3 linked regions of the Wigglesworthia glossinidia endosymbiont of Glossina morsitans morsitans (Yale colony) genome follow. Each later gene encodes a partner of the first gene's protein in a complex. Links are inferred from orthologs where the notes say so. Each region holds a gene or a part of one and is shown on either strand. Other genes may lie near its edges.

Region 1 (2,896 bases):
TATGCCATATTCTTTTGCTATTTCAGAACATTTTTCTGCGGCAACTTGTGCGGCAAATGGTGTAGATTTTCTAGATCCACGAAATCCAGATCCTCCAGATGTAGCCCATCCTAATGTATTTCCTTGTCGATCAGTAATTGTGACAATTGTATTGTTAAAAGATGCATGAATATGCGCTATTCCGTCTAAAATTTGTTTTTTGTTCTTTTTTTTTGCAAATTTAGCGCTTATTTGTTTAGACATTTTTTTATAATTCCGAATTATTTTTTAATTGCTTTTCTAGGTCCTTTTCTGGTACGTGCATTAGTTTTCGTTCGCTGACCACGTACTGGAAGATTTTTTTTATGCCTTAATCCTCGATAAGTTCCGAGATCTATCAGTCTTTTTATATTTAAAGTAACTTCTCTACGTAAATCTCCTTCGATTTTAAGTTTTGATATTTCTGTACGAATTGATTCTAATTCTAAATTACTTAAAGAATTTACTTTTGTGTTTAATTTTATTCCTGTTTTTTTGCATATTTTTTTCGAAAGAATATTTCCTATTCCGTAAATATTTTTTAACGCAATTACTATTTGTTGTTTTTCTGGAATGTTTATTCCTGCTATACGTACCAATACTGTATTCCTATACTTGAATGGTTAAAAATTAAATTTATAGACGAGTTTTAATTGTACTAAAAATTAATCTTTTAATCTATAAAATTTATTCATAAATTTATCCTTGACGCTGTTTATGTTTTGCGTCAGATATGCATAATACTCGAACTACTCTTTTACGTTTAACAATTTTACAATTACGACAAAACTTTTTTACAGAAGCGCGTACTTTCATAAAATCCTCAGATCATTTAGTAAAATTTTTAAGATTTGCTTTTTTTAATACTGAACTATATTGGCTAGACATAATTAAAGTTTGTACTTGTGTCATAAATTCTATAATAACAACTACTACTATTAGTAATGATGTTCCTCCGAAATGAAATGGAGCCTGTACAAATACTCTAAAAAATTCTGGCATTAAACAAATTAATGTTATATAAGTAGATCCTATTAAAGTGAGACGCATCATAATTTTATTAATATATTGTGCTGTTTTAACGCCAGGACGAATTCCGGAAATAAATGCTCCGGATTTTTTTAGATTATCTGCAGTATCTTTTGAATTAAAAACTAATGAAGTATAAAAAAAACAAAAAAATATAATAGCGCATGCATATATAATAGAATATGATAAATGTCCTGGTTCTAAATATGCTGCAAGAGATGTTAACCAAGACCATCCAATTCCTCCTCCGAACCACGATGCTATAGTAGCTGGAAACAAGATTAAACTAGAAGCAAAAATTGCTGGTATTACCCCTGACATATTGATTTTTAATGGCAAATGTGTGATGTGTGCAGCGTAAATTTTTCTTCCTTTTTGTCGCATAGCATAATTCACTGTAATTTTACGTTGTCCACGTTCAATGAACACAACAAAAAAAGTAATTATAAAAATTAATGTCATAGATACTAAAATAGTTAAAATTTTTAAATCTCCTTGTCTTGCTTTTTCAATAGATTGAATTATGTCTATTGGTAATCCAGCAACAATGCCTGAAAAAATAAGTAACGAAATTCCATTTCCTATTCCACGTGAAGTAATTTGTTCGCCTAACCACATTAAAAAAATCGTACCAGATACTAAACTGGTAATAGTAGTAATATAAAATTCTAAGCCTTTTTGTATCACTAATTCTTGCATACCAGGCATATTTGGTAGTCCAATTGCAATGCTCATAGATTGTATGATAGCTAATATCAATGTACTATACCTTGTATATTCATTAATTTTACGTCTTCCAAATTCTCCATCTTTTTTTATTTCAGATAATTTTGGATGTATTATCGTTAACAATTGTATAATAATTGAAGCTGAAATATGCGGCATGATACCTAAGGCAAAAATTGAAGCACGACTTAATGCTCCACCGGAAAACATGTTAAATAATTCAATAATTGTGCCTTTTTGTTGTTCAATTAAATTTGAAAGTATATTTGTATCGATTCCTGGAATTGGAATAAATGAACCAATACGGAATATAATTAATGCAAAAATTACAAAAATTAATCTATTTTTTAACTCAAATAAATTATTTTTATTTTTTTTTATATTAAATTGAGATTTTTTTTTATAATTTAGTAAATTATTCAATTTTCCCACCCGCTAATTCAATTGCACGTTTAGCGCCTTTACTTGCATATAAATTTTTTACTTTTATTTTTTTATTAAAATTTCTAGAAAAAATTAGTTTTGCTTTTTTAATTTTTAAACTAACAATTTTACGTTTTTTTAATAATTTCAGATCTATGATAGTATCTTGAATTTTTTTTAATTGAGATAAGGGTACTTCTTTAATTAAAAGTGATTTGCGAGATATCGTATGTCCAAATTTTGGTAAACGTCTATATAAAGGCATTTGCCCCCCTTCAAAACCTCTTCGCACTTTACCTCCAGATCGAGATTTTTGACCTTTATGGCCGCGCCCTCCTGTTTTTCCTGTTCCTGACCCAATTCCTCTGCCTTTACGTTTTTTAACACGTTTGGAATTTGGTGATGGTGAAATAGTATTTAAGTACACTTTTATTCCTCTATTTTGAGCAAATAAGAAATGGAATGTATCATTCCTAGCAATCTTTTAGATTTTTTTCTCTCTACGGTATGTCCAATATGACGCAAACCGATTCCTATAAGAGTAGATTTATGTTTTTTTGAACAACTAATTACGCTTTTAGTTTGAGTAATTTTGATAAATTTTGTCATTGAAAATTTTTTCCTAATATTTCTTCAATAGATTTACCGCGTTTTTCAGCAATATATTTAGGAAATTTCATACTTTTTAATGCATTAATAG
Region 2 (6,572 bases), 410 kb from region 1 along the record:
TTGAAGACACTAAAGATCCATGTCAATTATTGTTAATAAATACTCTAAAAATGAAAATTATTCAAGAAATTCGTAATTTGCCTAAACGCGAACAAGTCTTATTGAATCTATATTATCAACAAGAATTAAATTTAAAAGAAATCGGTTTAGTATTAGGAGTTGGAGAATCACGTGTCAGTCAGTTGCATAGTTTAGCTATAAAAAGATTGCGTGCTCGTTTAAAAGATAACATTTAAAAAAATTTTACTTGCATTTGCTTATTTTAAATTGAAATGAATTTATTTTGATTGTACTTAATGTTTTAATTACTTCATGTTTTAATGTATATAGCATGTTTTCGAACATAGTAAACGATTCTCTTTTATATTCTTGTTTTGGATCTTTTTGTGCATATCCTCTTAAGTGTATCCCTTGTCTTAAATAATCTATAGATGCTAAATGTTCTCTCCAAAGAGTATCTAAAGTTTTTAGCATAATATTTTTTTCAAAATTTCTTAAAGTTTTATAACCAATTTTTTGTTCTTTTTTTTGATAATTTTTTAGCATTTCTTCCAAAGTACGCTGATATATTACATGAATATTATTTTGTAATACTTCAATTGATAAATAAACATCAAAGTTTTCTTTTATTTTTTTTTGCAAATCTTTTATTTTTAATGATACATGGGATTCTTGCGTAGTATACTGTTTGAAAAAATATTTTAATACATCTTTACGTATATTATGAATTATTTCTTGAACATTTTCAGAATACAAAATTTCGTTTCTTTGATGATAGATAGCTTTTCTCTGCTCATTAGCAACATCATCATAATCTAATAATTGTTTTCTCATATCAAAATTACGATTTTCTACTTTGCTTTGTGCATTAGAAATAGCTTTTGTAATCCATTTATGCTCAATTGCTTCACCGGAACGCATACCTAATTTTTGCATAGTCTGTATAATACGATTTGAAGAAAAAATTCTCATTAAATTATCTTCCATAGATACATAAAATCTCGACGAACCAGGATCTCCTTGACGACCCGATCTACCTCTTAATTGATTGTCAATACGACGTGACTCGTGACGTTCGGTACCAATAATATGTAAACCGCCTAATTTGATGACTGTTTGATTTCTAACTTTCCAGGCTTCTTTAATTTCTTTAACTTTTGTTCTATTTAAATTTTTTTTATATTTTATAAGTTCAGATTTCCAATTTCCTCCAAGGATAATATCCGTGCCTCTTCCTGCCATATTTGTAGCTATCGTAATAGCTTGAGGATATCCTGCTTGAGAAATAATTTCTGCTTCCAATTCATGGAATTTTGCATTAAGCACTTTATGTTTAATTCCTATTGATCTTAATATTTTTGAAATTTTTTCAGATTTTTCAATAGAAATTGTGCCAACTAAAACGGGAATTTTTTTTAAATAACAATCTTGTATATTTTTTACAATTGCAGATAATTTTTCTTTTTCTGTCATATATACTAAATCGGACAAATCTTGACGAATAATAGGTCGATTTGTAGGAATGACAATAGTATCTAATTTATAAATTGCTTTAAATTCTTCAGCTTCAGTATATGCAGTACCTGTCATTCCAGATAATTTTTCATATAATCTAAAATAATTTTGAAATGTAATTGATGCTAAAGTTTGATTTTCATTATGCACTGGTACATTTTCCTTAGCTTCTATTGCTTGATGTAATCCATCAGACCATCTACGACCAGGCATTGTACGTCCAGTATGTTCATCAACAATAATAACTGTATTATTTTTTATGATATAATCTACATTTTTAAAAAATAATGTATGCGCTCTTAATGCAGAAAGCACATGATGCATAAGTGTAATATTACTAGAAGAATATAAAGAATCTTCTTTATTAATTAATTTATGTTTAATTAATAATTTTTCGATTAATATCAAGCCTCTTTCTGTTAAATTAACTTGACGAGATTTCTCGTCTATTGAAAAATGCCCTTGACCTTGAAAGGTATCAGAATCTTCTTGATCCTGCTTAATTAAATTGGGAATTAATTGATTAATCTTTAAGTAAATTTCTGAACTATTGTTAGTAGGGCCTGAAATAATTAATGGAGTACGAGATTCATCAATAAGAATCGAATCAACTTCGTCGATTAATGCAAAATATAGTTTACGTTGTACTTTTTCATTTATATCAAAAATCATGTTATCTCTTAAATAATCGAACCCATATTCATTATTTGTACCATAAGTAATATCTGATAAGTAGGCATGACGCTTTTCTGAAATAGTTAAACCAGATAGATTTACACCAACAGTTAATCCTAAAAATTCAAATAAAGGTTGATTATTACTTGCATCTCTTTTTGCTAAATAATCATTTACAGTAACTATATGTACACCATGCCCTAATAAAGCATTTAAATAAGCTGGTAAAACTGAAGTAATAGTTTTACCTTCTCCGGTACTCATTTCAGCAATACAACAGCGATTTAATACTATCCCGCCCATTAATTGAACGTCAAAATGTCGCATATTAAATAATCTTTTGCTGACTTCTCTCACAGTTGCAAATGCTTCTGGTAATAGAACATCTAAACTACAACCATCTGAAATACGATTTTTAAATTCTATAGTCTTATTAGATAGTTGTTGATCAGTAAGAATTTCCATGTGAGGTTCGAATCGATTGATTATTAAAACGAGCTTTTGAATTTCTTTTAAAGCTCGATCATTAGTATTTCCAAGAATTTTATTAAAAAATTTTCTGAACATATCTCTGCATAGAATTTTATGAAAATTTATTTTATTTAAAAATTACTATTGTTAAATGATAATGTATATTTGAATATAATATTTAAATAAATTTATCTGATTTTTTTTACGATTAAATTAATATTTAAAATATTTTGAATGATTATGTAATAATTTTTATTTGTTACTGAAATAATAATTTTAATTTTGACTAAAAAATTTAATTTATTAATTAAAAATTATTTTATATTAAAAATATTTTAAAAAAAATATATTTTATACTAATTAAAATTTTTTAAAATATTAACAATTACTCTTATTTAAGATAATTAATAAATAAAAAAATTAAAATATATTAAATAATACATACTACTTAATAAAATACGATATATTTTATATTTTAATATTTTAAAAATTTTATTTGAAATAAATATTTTATGTGTAAAAAAAATATTTAAAATATTTTATATTTATTTTTAATAATTATAAATTACATTTACTTAAAAAGTAACTGAATTTTATTTTTAATAATTTATGAATTTTTTTTCAATTTTTTTAATCCCCAGGTGTTTTTATTTTTTAAAATTTTTTTAAGTAATAAATAATTCATTGTATGACCTGGTTTAAAAGCTCTAAAAGCTCCTAAAATATTATAACCTGGTATAAAAAAATCTCCTATTATATCAAGTATTTTATGACGTACAAATTCATTATCAAATCGTAGTCCATGATGATTTAAAATATTTTTTTCGCCTATAACAATCGCACAATTATAACTGCATCCTAAAGCTAATTTTTGAGATCTTAGAATGTCTATATCTTTTAAAAATCCAAAAGTTCTAGCGCGACTAATTTTCTCAATAAAAGATTTAATAGAAAAAGTAAAAAAGTAATTTTGTAATGTTGCAGATATTACTGGATGATTAAAATCAATAGTGACATCTAAAGTAAATTGATTATGTGGAACAACCTCGATCCATTTATCTTCTTTTTCAACACGTACTAATTTTTTTATATATATAAATTTTTTTTCATATGCTAATTTTTTAACTCCAGCACGTAATATTAAATTTACAAAAGGCCATGCACTGCCATCCATAATAGGAATTTCGGAACCTGTTAATTCAATAACAATGTTGTCAATCCATAATCCTGATAAAGCAGCACTTAAATGTTCGATAGTAGAGATTTTTATTCCATTTTTATCTTCTAAAGACGTACAAAATTTGGTATTTTTAATCATATCAATATGAGAAACTAATTCTACCGGAGGTACTAAATCAATACGTCGATAGATAATTCCAGTATTTTCTGGAGCAGGAAGAAGTGTTAACGTAATCATTTTTCCTGAATGAAGCCCTATCCCTGTACACTGTATAGACTTTTTTAAAGTATTTTGTTTAATCATATATTGCTTTACTTATACTAACATAGTAATAGAGAGCAGTTTTGCTTGTTTCGTTCTTTAATAAAAATTAATCTGCTTGTTTACGTAAAAAAGCCGGAATATCTAAGTAATCAGATTGAAGATTATCTTCTATTATTTTTTTGTTATTTAACAACTTTTTATGTATAAGAGTTTTGTTATCTAGAGATGATCCTTGTGCAGGGTAATTGTAGGTAAAATGATCGATATTTTTTTTATTAACGTCTACGTTTTTAACTAACTTTATTTCAGGTCTTTTATCCATCCCAATTCCAGTTGCTACAACAGTAACACGTAATTCTTCATTCATATTAGGATCTAACGATGTTCCAATTACTACTGTAGCATTATCTGAAGCAAAAGAACGTACTGTATTTCCAACAGATTCAAATTCATCTAAACGTAAATCAAATCCTGCAGTAATATTTACTAGGACTCCACGTGCTCCAGAAAGATCGATATCTTCTAACAAAGGACTAGAAATTGCCATTTCAGATGATTCTTCTGATCTATTTTCGCCTTTAGAAGTACCTGAACCCATCATAGCATACCCCATTTCTGACATAACTGTTTTTACATCGGCAAAATCTACATTAATTAATCCCGGACGTGTAATTAATTCTGCAATTCCTTGAACTGCATTTTTTAATACATCATTTGCTGCACTAAATGCATCTAACAATGAAATTCCGCGACCTAATACTTTCAATAATTTATCATTTGGAATAATTATTAAAGAATCTACACTTTTCGAAAGTAAATCAATACCTTGTTCTGCGAACAACATACGTTTTTTACCTTCGAAGTGAAATGGTTTTGTAACTACTGCTACGGTTAAAATTCCGAGATCTTTAGCAATTTCCGCAATTACTGGAGCGGCACCTGTACCGGTACCTCCACCCATACCCGAAGCAATAAATACCATGTCGGCGCCTTCTAACATGGCACGAAGCGCATCTTTATCTTCTTCTGCAGAATTTCTCCCTATTTCTGGATTTGCACCAGCTCCTAAACCTTTTGTAATACTATTGCCAATTTGAATTGTTTGATTGACTTCAGTTTTTTTTAATGCTTGAGCGTCAGTATTAACTGCAAAAAAATCGACGCCTTCGATACATTCGCGTACCATATGTTCAACTGCATTTCCTCCACCACCTCCAATTCCAACTACTTTAATGACTGCATCACTAGTTAATTCCATTGGTTCAAACATAATATATCTCCAAAACTAATCGCATCAAAAAAATTGATTTGACTTAATTTTCAAGTTTTAAAATTCTTTTTTAATCCAATTATTAAATTTTTTTATCCAATTTGCAAAAAAAGTATATTTTTCTGTTGTTTCAATATCTTTATTAAAAACGTATTCTTTACCATAATGTAATAAACCTACTACTGTTGAATGATATGGATGATTTACAGATTCAGTTAATCCTGAGATATTCTGAGGTCTTCCAATACGTACTTGCATACGAAATACTTGTTGTGCGCAATCGGATAATCCGTCGATTTGGGATGCACCTCCCGTTAACACTATACCTGCAGATAAATGGTGTTTAATTTTTTCAGAACGTAATTGTTTTTGCAAATTTAAAATTTCATCGCTAACTAAATGTAATAACTCTGTATATCTTGGTTCGATAACTTCTGCCAGAGTTTTTCTTTGTAAACTTCTTGTAGGTCTACCTCCTAAACTAGCAATTTCTACGGTTTCTTCTTTATTGACTAATGATTTTAAAGCACATCCGTAATGAATTTTAATTGATTCAGCTTCTAAAGGGGGTGTGCCAAAAGCATATGAAATATCTTTAGTAACTATGTTTCCGGCATATGGAATTACTTTTGTATAGCGTAACGCTCCGGCAGTGTAAATTGCAATATCCATGGTGCCTCCGCCCATATCTACTATGCATACCCCAAGTTCTTTTTCATCTTCGGTTAACACCGAACAACTAGATGCCAATCCAGAAAAAATTAATTGATCTATTTTTACTCCACATCTACGTGCAGCTTTAATCATATTTTTTGCCATATCGTTATGACACGTAATTAAATGAACACTAGCTTGCATTCGTACGCCTGCTAATCCAATTGGATTTTTGATACCTTCTTGATAATCGATAGTATAATCTTGTGGAATTACATGAAGAATACGATGTTCATTTTTTATTCGTACGGATTTTGCAGTATGTACAACATTTTCTATATCTTCTTGTGTCACTTCTTCTTCAGTAATCGGCACCATGCCAATTTCGTTTTGACATGAAATGTGTTTTCCTGAAAGAGCAAGATAAGCAGATTCGATATGACATTTCGCTGTCATTTCAGCTTGGTGAACTGCTTGTTGTACACATTGTACTACTGCTTCTAAATCATTTACTCCACCTTTATCAATTCCTTTAGAAGGAGA
Region 3 (10,890 bases), 380 kb from region 1 along the record:
CATTAGGTGTAGATATTAATAATCTTTTATGTTCTCAACCAGATACAGGAGAACAAGCATTAGAAATTTGTGATGTTTTAACTAAATCAGGTGCAGTTGACTTAATTATAGTAGATTCTGTTGCAGCTTTAACTCCAAAAGCTGAAATAGATGGCGAAATAGGTGATTTACATATAGGTTTAGCAGCAAGAATGATGAGTCAAGCTATGCGTAAGCTTGCAAGAAATTTAAAAAATGCCAATACTTTATTAATTTTTATTAATCAAATTCGTTTAAAAATTGGAGTGATTTTTGGAAATCCAGAAGTTACAACAGGTGGTAACGCTCTTAAATTTTATGCTTCAATAAGATTAGATATTCGACGTATTGGTTCTATTAAAGATGGAGATCATGTCATAGGAAGTGATACACGCGTAAAGGTAGTAAAAAACAAAATTGCTGTGCCTTTCAAACAAGCAGAATTTCAAATTTTATATGGACGTGGAATTAATACTGAAGGAGAAATTTTAAATTTAGGCGTGACATATAATATAATTGAAAAATTAGGATCTTGGTATAGTTATAATAAAACAAAAATTGGCCAAGGAAAAAATAATGTATATAAATTTTTTAAATTGAATAAAAATATTTCAAAAGAAATAAAAAAAGCAATAAAAGAAAAAAGCATAAAAATAAATAATTAAAGCGTAATTAAAAAAAAGCGAACTAAAATGTGTAAAAAATGAAAAATACTCCTGAAATTCGTAAAATTTTTTTAAATTTTTTTTCTAAAAAAAATCATAAAATTCTTGATAGCAGTAGTTTAATCGCAGAGGATGATAAAACTTTATTATTTACTAACTCTGGAATGCATCAATTTAAAAATATTTTTCTCGGTTTAGAAAAAATACAACATCCATGTATTGCTACAGCACAACGTTGCATGCGAGCGGGTGGAAAACATAATGATTTAGATGTAGTTGGAAAAACTGGAATTCATCATACTTTTTTTGAAATGTTAGGTAATTTTAGTTTTGGTGCATATTCAAAAGTAGAAGCGATTCAATTTGCATGGGAACTACTTACTGACAAAAAGTGGTTTAATCTACCAAAAGAAAAATTGTTAGTAACAGTATATTATAAAGACATAATTTCTTATGATATTTGGATTAATAAAACAAACATTAATCCTAATCATGTTATATTTATCAAAGATAAAAACAACAAACCGTATCATTCAGATAATTTTTGGACTATGGGAGATTTTGGGCCTTGCGGTCCATGTTCAGAAATTTTTTATTGTTTTAACAAAATTTATACAGTAAACGATACATTTTTAAAAAATCATTGTATTGAAATCTGGAATTTAGTATTTATGCAATTTAACTTGCAAGTTAACGGAGAATTATCGAAATTGCCTAAATTTGCTATTGATACAGGAATGGGATTAGAACGCATTTCTTCTGTATTGCAAAAAGTAAATTCCAACTATGATATAGATTTATTTCAAAAAATTATTAAATCAATCTTTACAATTATTAAAATTAAGAATTTAGATTTAATATCTTACAGGATTATTGCAGATCATATTCGTGCTACTGTATTTTTAATTTATGATAATGTTTTGCCATCAAATTCCGGTAGAGGATACGTGTTAAGAAAAATTATGCGTCGCGCTATTTTACATGGAAATATGAATTTAAAAGAAAATTATTTTTTTTATAAACTTGTTATTCCAGTAATACAAATTATGTCTTACATAGATATAAAATTGAAAGAGAAACAAAATTATATTAAAAAAATTGTCAAATCAGAAGAAAAGCTTTTTTTATGTTCTGTAAAAACAGGTATGCAATTTCTTAATCAAGAGCTTATTAAAATTCAAAATAATACTTTATCAGGAAAAATTATTTTTAAAATATATGATACTTATGGAATTCCTTTAAATTTAATACAAGATATTTGTCGAAAAAAAAATATTTTTTTTGATCAATCCGGATTTAGCATTGCTATGCAGATACAAAAAAATAGATCACAAAAAAGTAGTTATTTTAAAAATATTAAACATTACATATCAAATAATAATGAAACTGTTTTTTGTGGTTATTCTGATATAATTTGTACGACAAAAATTATCGCAATATATAATGAAAAAACATGCATAAAACAAATACAAGCTGATCAAGAAGGGATAATTATTTTAGATAAAACTCCATTTTACGCTGAATCTGGAGGACAAATTGGAGATTCTGGATTGTTGAAATCTTCTAATGGTACATTTAACGTAATAGATACAAAAAAAAATGGAAATGTCTTTATACATATTGGAAAAATGATATATGGTAAATTTGATATTGGAGACATAGTTGCTGCATCAATTGATCAAGAAAAAAGATTATCTATTACTTTAAATCATTCTGCCATACATTTACTACATACTACTTTACATCGTATTTTAGGCAATACTGCTATGCAAAGAGGATCTTTAGTTAAAGAAAATTATTTAAGTTTAGATTTTACCTACTACGAAAAAATGAACACAGAAAAAATACATAATATTGAAGATATGGTAAACGTACAAATTCGTAAAAATTTAACAATTCGTATAAATCACATGTCATTAAATGATGCATTAAAAATAGGCGCAATTGCTTTATTTAAAAAAAATTATTGTTCTCAGGTACGTGTCATAAAAATAGGTAATTTTTCAAATGAATTATGCGGAGGCACTCATGTTCAAAAAACAGGTGAAATTGGCTGTTTTATCATTGTTTCTGAAAAAAAAATTGCTTCAGGAGTACATCGTATTAAAGCTGTAACAGGAAAATATGCTATACAGTTTTTACAAAAAAAATTTGATCTTTTGAACTCAATTCAAGAATTAATGCAAAGTGATGCTTCAAATTTATTTGAAAAAATCAAACAAATGCAAAATAATCTGAAATCTCAAAGAAAAAAAATTTTTGAGTTTAATAATATAAAAATTAAAAATTGTATACTTGATATTCGTAAAAATATTAAAGTTGTTAACGAAACAAAAATTATTATTGATTTTATCAAAATTTCTTTGGATGCATCTATGTTGCGTTTAATTTTGAATAAATTGAAAGAAAATTTGAAAAATAGTATTATTGTTTTAGCTATTATAAATAAAAATCAAGTAAAAATCGCAGTAAGTGTCGCTAAAGAAACATCTAGAAATATACAAGCAAGTGATATTATAGATTATTTTAAAAAATTCAATACTATAAAAGGCGGCGGAAACGCATATTTTGCTGAAGCAAGCGGAATTTTAAATCCAATAGATTTACAATCTACATTTAAAAAAATATTTGTGATATTATCAAAAAAACTTTAGTATTTAATAGATAAAACATAATTTATTATTAATTTCAATGGTGAGGTGGCCGAGAGGTTGAAGGCGCTCCCCTGCTAAGGGAGTATATAATAAAACTATATCGAGGGTTCGAATCCCTCTCTCACCGATTTTTTGCATCCGTAGCTCAGTTGGATAGAGCACTCGGCTACGAACCGAGAGGTCAGGGGTTCAAATCCTCTCGGATGCATTATAAAATTAGTGTTATAGTTTGAATTATAAAAATTCATTTACACATATTGCTAAATTTTTAAAAAATTTTATTTCTTAAAAATTCATGATTATACATATTAAAAATAAATCATATAAAATTAAATAATTTATGTCATATCATATAAATCATAAAATTTTTCAAATTTAATTTAATAAAATTATTTTATATATTAATTAATAACAAAATTAAAATATATTAACATAATCAAACTAATTAGTGATATTAATATATATACAGTTAATTTTTAAATTTTTAAGAGATATAACTATGAATCATATTCCAATGACTTTAAATGGAGCAAAAAAATTACGCGAAGAATTAAAATATTTAAAACAAATACGACGTCCAGAGATAATTAAAGCTATTGCAGAAGCGCGACAATATGGAGATTTAAAAGAAAATGCAGAATATCATTCAGCAAAAGAGCAACAATATTTTTGTGAAGGAAGAATTCAAGAAATTGAAGCTAAATTAATTAATTCAAATATCATTGATATTAAAAAAATTCCCGTACAAGATCGTGTAGTTTTCGGAGTAACTATCAGTATAAAAAACTTGCATACTTCTGAAAAAAAAACGTATAAAATAGTCGGCGATGATGAAGCTGATTTTAAATATAACTTAATTTCTGTAAATTCACCTTTAGCACGTAGTTTAATTGGAAAAAAAACTCTAGATATCGTGGATGTATATACTCCTCGAGGAATAACAACGTACAAAATATTGGATATAAAATATTTATAAGTTAGCCTTTTAATTATTTTATGATAATGATAAAATTAAAATAAATTAAATCGTTTTATTATAGTAAGATAACTTTTCAATAAACTTAATTTATTTTTTTTAAATAGGAAATATACAGTATGTATTATACGTGTTCTAATACATGGTTATCACGACATTTTTCAGATAAATTTGTTAAAGAATCTAAGCGTTTTGGATATAGATCTCGTGCTTGGTTTAAGTTAGACGAAATGCAAAAAGCAAATAATATAATTACCTCTGGCATGACCGTTTTAGATCTAGGATCTTCTCCCGGAGGATGGTCCCAATACGCGTCTCAAAAAGTTAACAATTTGGGTCATGTAATTTCTTGCGATATTAAACCTATGCTTGAAGTATCAAAAGTATCATTTATTTTAGGTGACGCATTTAAAAAAGATGTTTTAAAAAAAATTTGCAAAATAAAAAATAAAGTAGATGTCATTTTATGCGATATTGCTCCTAACATTACCGGAATAACAGAGATTGATCATCCAAAATGTATAAGCATAAATTATAAGGCGCTAAATTTATGCAAGTATATATTACTAAAAAATGGAAAATTTATTATTAAAAGTTTTAATGGATCAGAATTTAAAAGATATTATACAGCAATAAAAAAATTATTCAAAAAAACAAAAATTTTTAAACCAGTTGCTTCTCGATTAAATTCTCAGGAAATATATATTATAGCAATTGGTTATAAAGTATAATATTTTTTAAATATCATTAAATAAATTAAATGAGGTTACTTTCTTGAGCGACATGGCTAAAAACTTAATTCTTTGGCTAATTATCGCAGTTGTTTTAATGTCTGTTTTTCAAAGTTTCGGGCCAAGTGATTCTAATAGACGTAAAGTAGATTATTCAACTTTTATGCTAGAATTAAATCAAGAGCAAATTAAAGAAACTCGTATCAATGGTCGAGAAGTTGTGGTTTTTAAAAAAGATGGTAGTAGATATACAACTTATATTCCAATTAATGATTCTAAATTATTAGATATTCTCTTATCAAAAAATGTAAAAATAATCGGAGAACCCCCAGAAGAACCAAGTTTACTAACTTCTATTTTTATTTCCTGGTTTCCTATGTTGTTATTAATCGGAGTATGGATATTTTTTATGCGTCAAATGCAAGGAGGCGGTGGAAAAGGAGCAATGTCTTTTGGAAAAAGCAAAGCGCGCATGTTAACAGAAGATCAAATTAAAACAACATTTCTAGATGTTGCTGGTTGTGATGAAGCAAAAGAAGAAGTAAGCGAATTAGTGGATTATTTAAAAGAACCAAAACGATTTCAAAAATTAGGTGGCAAAATTCCTAAAGGTATACTTATGATCGGTCCTCCTGGAACAGGTAAAACATTGTTAGCCAAAGCTATTGCAGGAGAAGCTAAAGTACCATTTTTCACAATTTCAGGATCTGATTTTGTAGAAATGTTTGTAGGAGTTGGCGCTTCTAGAGTAAGAGATATGTTTGAACAAGCCAAGAAAACTGCACCATGTATTATATTTATTGATGAAATTGATGCAGTAGGACGTCAAAGAGGTGCCGGATTAGGAGGAGGACATGACGAACGTGAGCAAACATTAAATCAAATGTTAGTAGAAATGGATGGTTTTGAAGGAAATGAAAGCATTATCGTAATTGCTGCTACTAACAGACCAGATGTTTTAGATCCAGCATTATTAAGACCAGGAAGATTCGACAGACAAGTTATCGTAGGATTACCCGATGTACGCGGAAGAGAGCAAATATTAAAAGTACATATGAAACAGGTTCCTGTTGCTTCTGATGTAGATTCTGCAATTATTGCACGCGGTACTCCTGGATTTTCGGGAGCAGATTTGGCAAATTTAGTAAATGAAGCAGCTTTATTTGCAGCAAGAAAAAATAATATACATGTATCAATGACAGAATTTGAAAAAGCAAAAGATAAAATTATGATGGGCACTGAAAGAAGATCCATGGTAATGACAGAAATACAGAAAGAAGCTACTGCATATCACGAAGCAGGACATGCGATTGTTGGTCGTCTAGTACCAGCACATGATCCAGTACATAAAGTCACTATTATTCCTAGAGGACGCGCTCTAGGAATTACTTTCTTTCTACCTAAAGGCGATATAATTAGTACTAGTAGACAAAAATTAGAAAGTCAAATTTCTACTTTATATGGCGGGAGACTTGCAGAAGAAATTATTTATGGAATTTCTCAAGTTTCTACTGGAGCATCTAATGATATTAAAGTAGCCACATCTATTGCACGCAATATGATTACACAGTGGGGTTTTTCTGATAAACTTGGTCCATTGCTATATGCAGAAGAAGAAGGAGAAATATTTCTAGGTCGATCAGTTGTAAAATCTAAACATATTTCTGATAAAACAGCGTGTATTATTGATCAAGAAATTAGAGCTTTGATTGAGAAAAATTACTTAAGAGCTCGTAAATTAATTCTAGAAAATATTGATATTTTACATGCTATGAAAGACGCTTTAATGCAATATGAAACTATCCACGCTTATCAAATTGATGATTTAATGAATCGAAAACCAGTGCGTCCACCATCTGATTGTACTGAAACAAAAACAAAAACTCATAGTGCAACAAATCGATTAGCAAATCAAAATCAAGCAAACATTATCAATAAAAGTGTTTTCAATCAAATTCAATAAAATTAACATCATTAAAGCTTATGCTTACAAAACTAAAGAATATATTATCAAAACCGTGCATCATGGGAATTTTAAATGTCACACCGGATTCGTTTTCTGATGGTGGACAGTTTACTTGCATAAACAAAGCGATTAATCACGTTCGTTTTATGATAGACTCGGGTGCTAAAATTATCGATGTTGGAGGAGAATCTAGTCGTCCAGGAGCAAAAAGGGTTAGCGAACTTGAAGAATCAGAACGAGTTATTCCAATAATAGAATATATTTTAAAAAAATTTAATGTGTTTGTTTCAGTAAATACATCGCATTTTTCTATTATGCAAGAATGTATAAAACTTGGTGTACATATAATAAATGATATTAGATCATTTTCTGAATGCAATTCGTTACATGATATTATTGATAGCGATGTTATGCTGTGCTTGATGCACATGAAAGGAAATCCAGAAAATATGCAAAAATTTCCACAGTATAAATGTATAAAATCAGAAATAAAAGAATTTTTTACAAAAAAAATTTCTTTTTTTATTAATCAAGGAATAAAAAAAAATCGTATAATCATTGACCCCGGTTTTGGTTTCGGAAAAAATATGGAACATAATTATCATTTATTAGCAAATCTAAAAATTTTTTTAGAATTTCAAGTTCCTATACTTGTAGGATTTTCAAGAAAAGTAATGACAGATATAAACAAAAAATATTTGCCAAATAAACGAATTATCGGAAGTATTGTATGTGCAATTCTTGCATGTATTGAAGGTGCATCTATTATTAGAGTACACGATGTCCAAGAAACTGTTGATGCACTAAGTATTTTCAATGCATTTATTTCAGAAAAAAATTTATTGCATGGTACATCGTAAATATTTTGGCACAGATGGAATACGAGGTAAATTTGGAAATAATCCAATTACTGCAGAATTTTTTATTCAGTTAGGAATAGCTGCAGGCAATGTGTTGTGTAAGCATTCCACTTCTTGTATAGTCGTAATTGGAAACGATACCAGAGAATCTGGACCGATATTAAAATCCGCATTAGCGGCAGGTCTTTCATGCTCAGGTATTTCATCACTTTTAATTGGAACTATACCAACTCCAGGTGTTTCTTATCTGACGAAATTTTTTCAAGCAGAAGCGGGGATTTCTATTTCTGCTTCGCACAATCCATTTAATGATAATGGAGTAAAATTTTTTTCTAGATCTGGAAAAAAATTATCTAAAATTGTAGAAAATAAAATTGAAAAAGAATTATTAAAATTATCATGTAATCAAAATAATTTATTATGTAAACAAAAATATCAGCAAACAAATGGAATTCAGCAGTACTTAAAATTCTGCGAATCTACTATTCCAAATAATTTAAATTTAACAGGATTAAATATTGTTGTAGATTGCGCTCATGGTGCCACATATCAAATTGCACCAAATTTATTAAGAAAATTAGGCGCCAATGTTATTGCTATCAGTTGTAAACCAAATGGGATTAATATTAATCATGAATGTGGTACAACGAATATTTTCCCATTAAGATATAGAGTATTAAAAGAAAAAGCAGATTTAGGTATTGCTTATGATGGAGACGGAGATCGTTTGATTATGATAGATCATCTCGGTAACATCGTAGATGGAGATCAAATTTTATATATTCTTGTGCGAGATAAAATAAAAAATAAAAAATTTCACGGAGGAGTAGTTGGTACATTAATGAGCAATATGGGTTTAGAAATTGCTTTAAAACGTTTAGGAGTGCCATTTTTAAGATCGCATATCGGAGATAGATATATTTTAAAAACGTTAGAAGAAAACGGATGGACGATAGGTGCCGAAAATTCTGGACATATAATTTTGTTGGAGCATTCTTCTGCTGGAGATGCAATTGTAGCAGGGTTGCAAATACTTTCTATTATTGTACATAATAAAACTACATTAAAAAATCTTTGCAAAGGAATTCAATTATTACCTCAAATTTTAATTAATGTACAATTAAACAAACAATCTAATCCATTAAAATCTCATGCTGTAAAACGTGTTAGTGCAGTAGCAAGAGAAACTTTAGCAGGTAATGGACGTATTTTATTAAGAAAATCTGGTACAGAACCTTTAGTTAGAATCATGGTGGAAGGCACAGAAGCTACTAAGGTAATTAAGCTAGCATATCATATTGCAACAATTGTAAAATCGGAGAGATAAATTTGATTTTTAAATTTTATGTTAATTTATATTTTTATAAAGGTAAAATATGCATATTTTTATATTAATTATTTTTTTATTAATTTCTATTGGATTAGTTTTTTTGATTATTATTCAAGATAGTAAATCTTACGATTTACATTCTACATATAATCCATTTTCTAGTAGTATTTTTGGTCAATCAACTTCTACAAATAAAATTACAAAAATAACAGCTTTTTTAGCAGCATTATTTTTCATTTTTAGTTTAATATTAGGTAGTTTAAACAGTCACATATCTCATCATGATAATAAATGGGAGCGTTTACTAACTGATTCAGATAAACAATTAAAATAAGCTCATTATTTACAAAACTTTTAAATGAATAAAAAAATATTGAAATATTTCTTGCCGAGATGGTGAAACCGGTAGACACGTTACTTCGAGGGAGTAATGCCTATAGGCATGCGGGTTCAAATCCCGCTCTCGGCATGATTTTAGCTAAAATCATCTTGATTTTTTATAAGTTTTAATTTATATTTACTAATGCGGGGTGGAGCAGCATGGTAGCTCGTCGGGCTCATAACCCGAAGGTCGTTGGTTCAAATCCAACTCCCGCAACCAACAAATAAACGTTAAAAAACTTAATCAAATTTTACTTTTGCCACTAGATCAGTCTTATTTTTTAAATTGAAAATATACATTTTTTGAATGATACAATCAGAAATTCAATAATTTATTCTTTTTTACTTAAAATTAACGATGTTTAATTTTTCAGAAAATATGCTTTAAAGATTTAAATAATTAATAGGCGATTTAAATGAATAAAGAAATTTTAGCTGTCGTTGAAGCTGTGTCTAATGAAAAAGAACTGCCAAGAGAAAAAATTTTTGAAGCGTTAGAAATCGCATTAGCAGCTGCTACAAAAAAAAAATATGATCAAGATATCGACGTAAGAGTTAGTGTTGATAGAAAATCAGGTAAATTTGAAACATTTCGTAGATGGATGATTGTAGACGAAGTTACACAACCTACACGAGAAATAACGTTAGAAGCTGCAAAAATTGATAATCCCACAGCAAAAAAATTTGAATACATTGAAGATAAAGTAAAATCAATTTTTTTTGATAGAATTACTACACAAACTGCAAAACAAGTAATTGTTCAAAAAGTTCGTGAAGCAGAACGAGCAATGATAGTCAATAAATTTCGTGCACACGAAGGCGAAATAATTACTGGAATAGTAAAAAAACTAAATCGAGATAGCATCGGGTTAGATCTTGGTAGTCATGCAGAAGCAATAATTAGTCGAGAAGAAATGTTACCACGAGAACATTTTAGATTAGGAGATCGAGTAAAAGGAGTACTATATTTAATTAAACCTGAATCTAGAGGAGCACAACTTTTTATAAGTAGAACTAAAAAAGAAATGTTAATAGAATTATTCAGGATAGAAGTTCCAGAAATTGGAGAAGAAATTATTAATGTTAAAGCTGCAGCAAGAGATCCAGGATTAAGATCTAAAATAGCAGTTTATACTAATGATAAACGTATTGATCCTATTGGTGCGTGCGTTGGAATGCGTGGAGCTAGAGTACAAGCAGTATCTAGAGAATTAGGCGGAGAACGAATAGATATAATTTTATGGGATAATAATCCGGCGCAGTTCGTTATTAACGCAATGGCTCCAGCCGAAGTAACTTCAATAATAGT

What was found.
Region 2: the proteins of secY (region 1) and secA are in contact, whole or in part, in a crystal structure (PDB 3DIN), measured with the Thermotoga maritima proteins. The link is inferred for Wigglesworthia glossinidia endosymbiont of Glossina morsitans morsitans (Yale colony) from one-to-one orthologs. Residues at the interface, in WP_004081795.1 of Thermotoga maritima: Glu108, Gly109, Glu110, Glu111, Ala236, Glu237, Arg238, Arg239, Ile240, Thr241, Ile242, Gln243, Tyr244, Ala245, Arg246, Arg247, Val248, Thr249, Gly250, Arg251, Arg252, Val253, Tyr254, Gly256, Ala257, Ser258, Thr259, Tyr260, Leu261, Pro262; in WP_004082002.1 of Thermotoga maritima: Glu261, Ala262, Arg263, Lys300, Ala301, Arg302, Thr303, Ile304, Ile305, Leu323, Tyr324, Asp325, Pro326, Val329, Ser330, Tyr333, Ile336, Lys340, Phe345, Val349, Glu363, Phe364, Tyr374, Ser375, Gly376, Gly377, Glu393, Ile395, Thr482, Ser483.
Region 3: secY (region 1) and secG share a complex: the UniProt entries of both Escherichia coli proteins name them as parts of the sec protein translocase complex. The link is inferred for Wigglesworthia glossinidia endosymbiont of Glossina morsitans morsitans (Yale colony) from one-to-one orthologs.

What each region holds. Positions count from the first base shown.
Region 1 is NC_016893.1:194,673-197,568, forward strand. It holds secY (preprotein translocase subunit SecY), read right to left. Parts: upstream 2,155-2,896; coding sequence 847-2,154; downstream 1-846. Other genes in the region: rpsK (30S ribosomal protein S11), read right to left, coding at 1-243; rpsM (30S ribosomal protein S13), read right to left, coding at 261-617; rpmJ (50S ribosomal protein L36), read right to left, coding at 718-834; rplO (50S ribosomal protein L15), read right to left, coding at 2,189-2,623; rpmD (50S ribosomal protein L30), read right to left, coding at 2,626-2,805. UniProt on the Escherichia coli protein: The central subunit of the protein translocation channel SecYEG. Consists of two halves formed by TMs 1-5 and 6-10.
Region 2 is NC_016893.1:603,771-610,342, reverse strand. The notes cover bases 1-3,085. They hold secA (preprotein translocase subunit SecA), read right to left. Parts: upstream 2,758-3,085; coding sequence 244-2,757; downstream 1-243. Other genes in these bases: WIGMOR_RS02945 (RNA polymerase sigma factor FliA), read left to right, coding at 1-236. In the rest of the region: lpxC (UDP-3-O-acyl-N-acetylglucosamine deacetylase), read right to left, coding at 3,269-4,144; cell division protein FtsZ, read right to left, coding at 4,212-5,375; cell division protein FtsA, read right to left, coding at 5,433-6,572. UniProt on the Escherichia coli protein: Required for protein export, interacts with the SecYEG preprotein conducting channel.
Region 3 is NC_016893.1:564,209-575,098, forward strand. What follows is about bases 8,080-10,890. They hold secG (preprotein translocase subunit SecG), read left to right. Parts: upstream 8,080-9,246; coding sequence 9,247-9,534; downstream 9,535-10,890. Other genes in these bases: glmM (phosphoglucosamine mutase), read left to right, coding at 8,080-9,197; nusA (transcription termination factor NusA), read left to right, coding at 9,998-10,890. In the rest of the region: recombinase RecA, read left to right, coding at 1-683; alaS (alanine--tRNA ligase), read left to right, coding at 722-3,337; transcription elongation factor GreA, read left to right, coding at 3,837-4,313; WIGMOR_RS02775 (RlmE family RNA methyltransferase), read left to right, coding at 4,433-5,044; ATP-dependent zinc metalloprotease FtsH, read left to right, coding at 5,088-7,007; folP (dihydropteroate synthase), read left to right, coding at 7,028-7,870; more of glmM, read left to right, coding at 7,857-8,079. UniProt on the Escherichia coli protein: Subunit of the protein translocation channel SecYEG. Overexpression of some hybrid proteins has been thought to jam the protein secretion apparatus resulting in cell death; while this may be true it also results in FtsH-mediated degradation of SecY.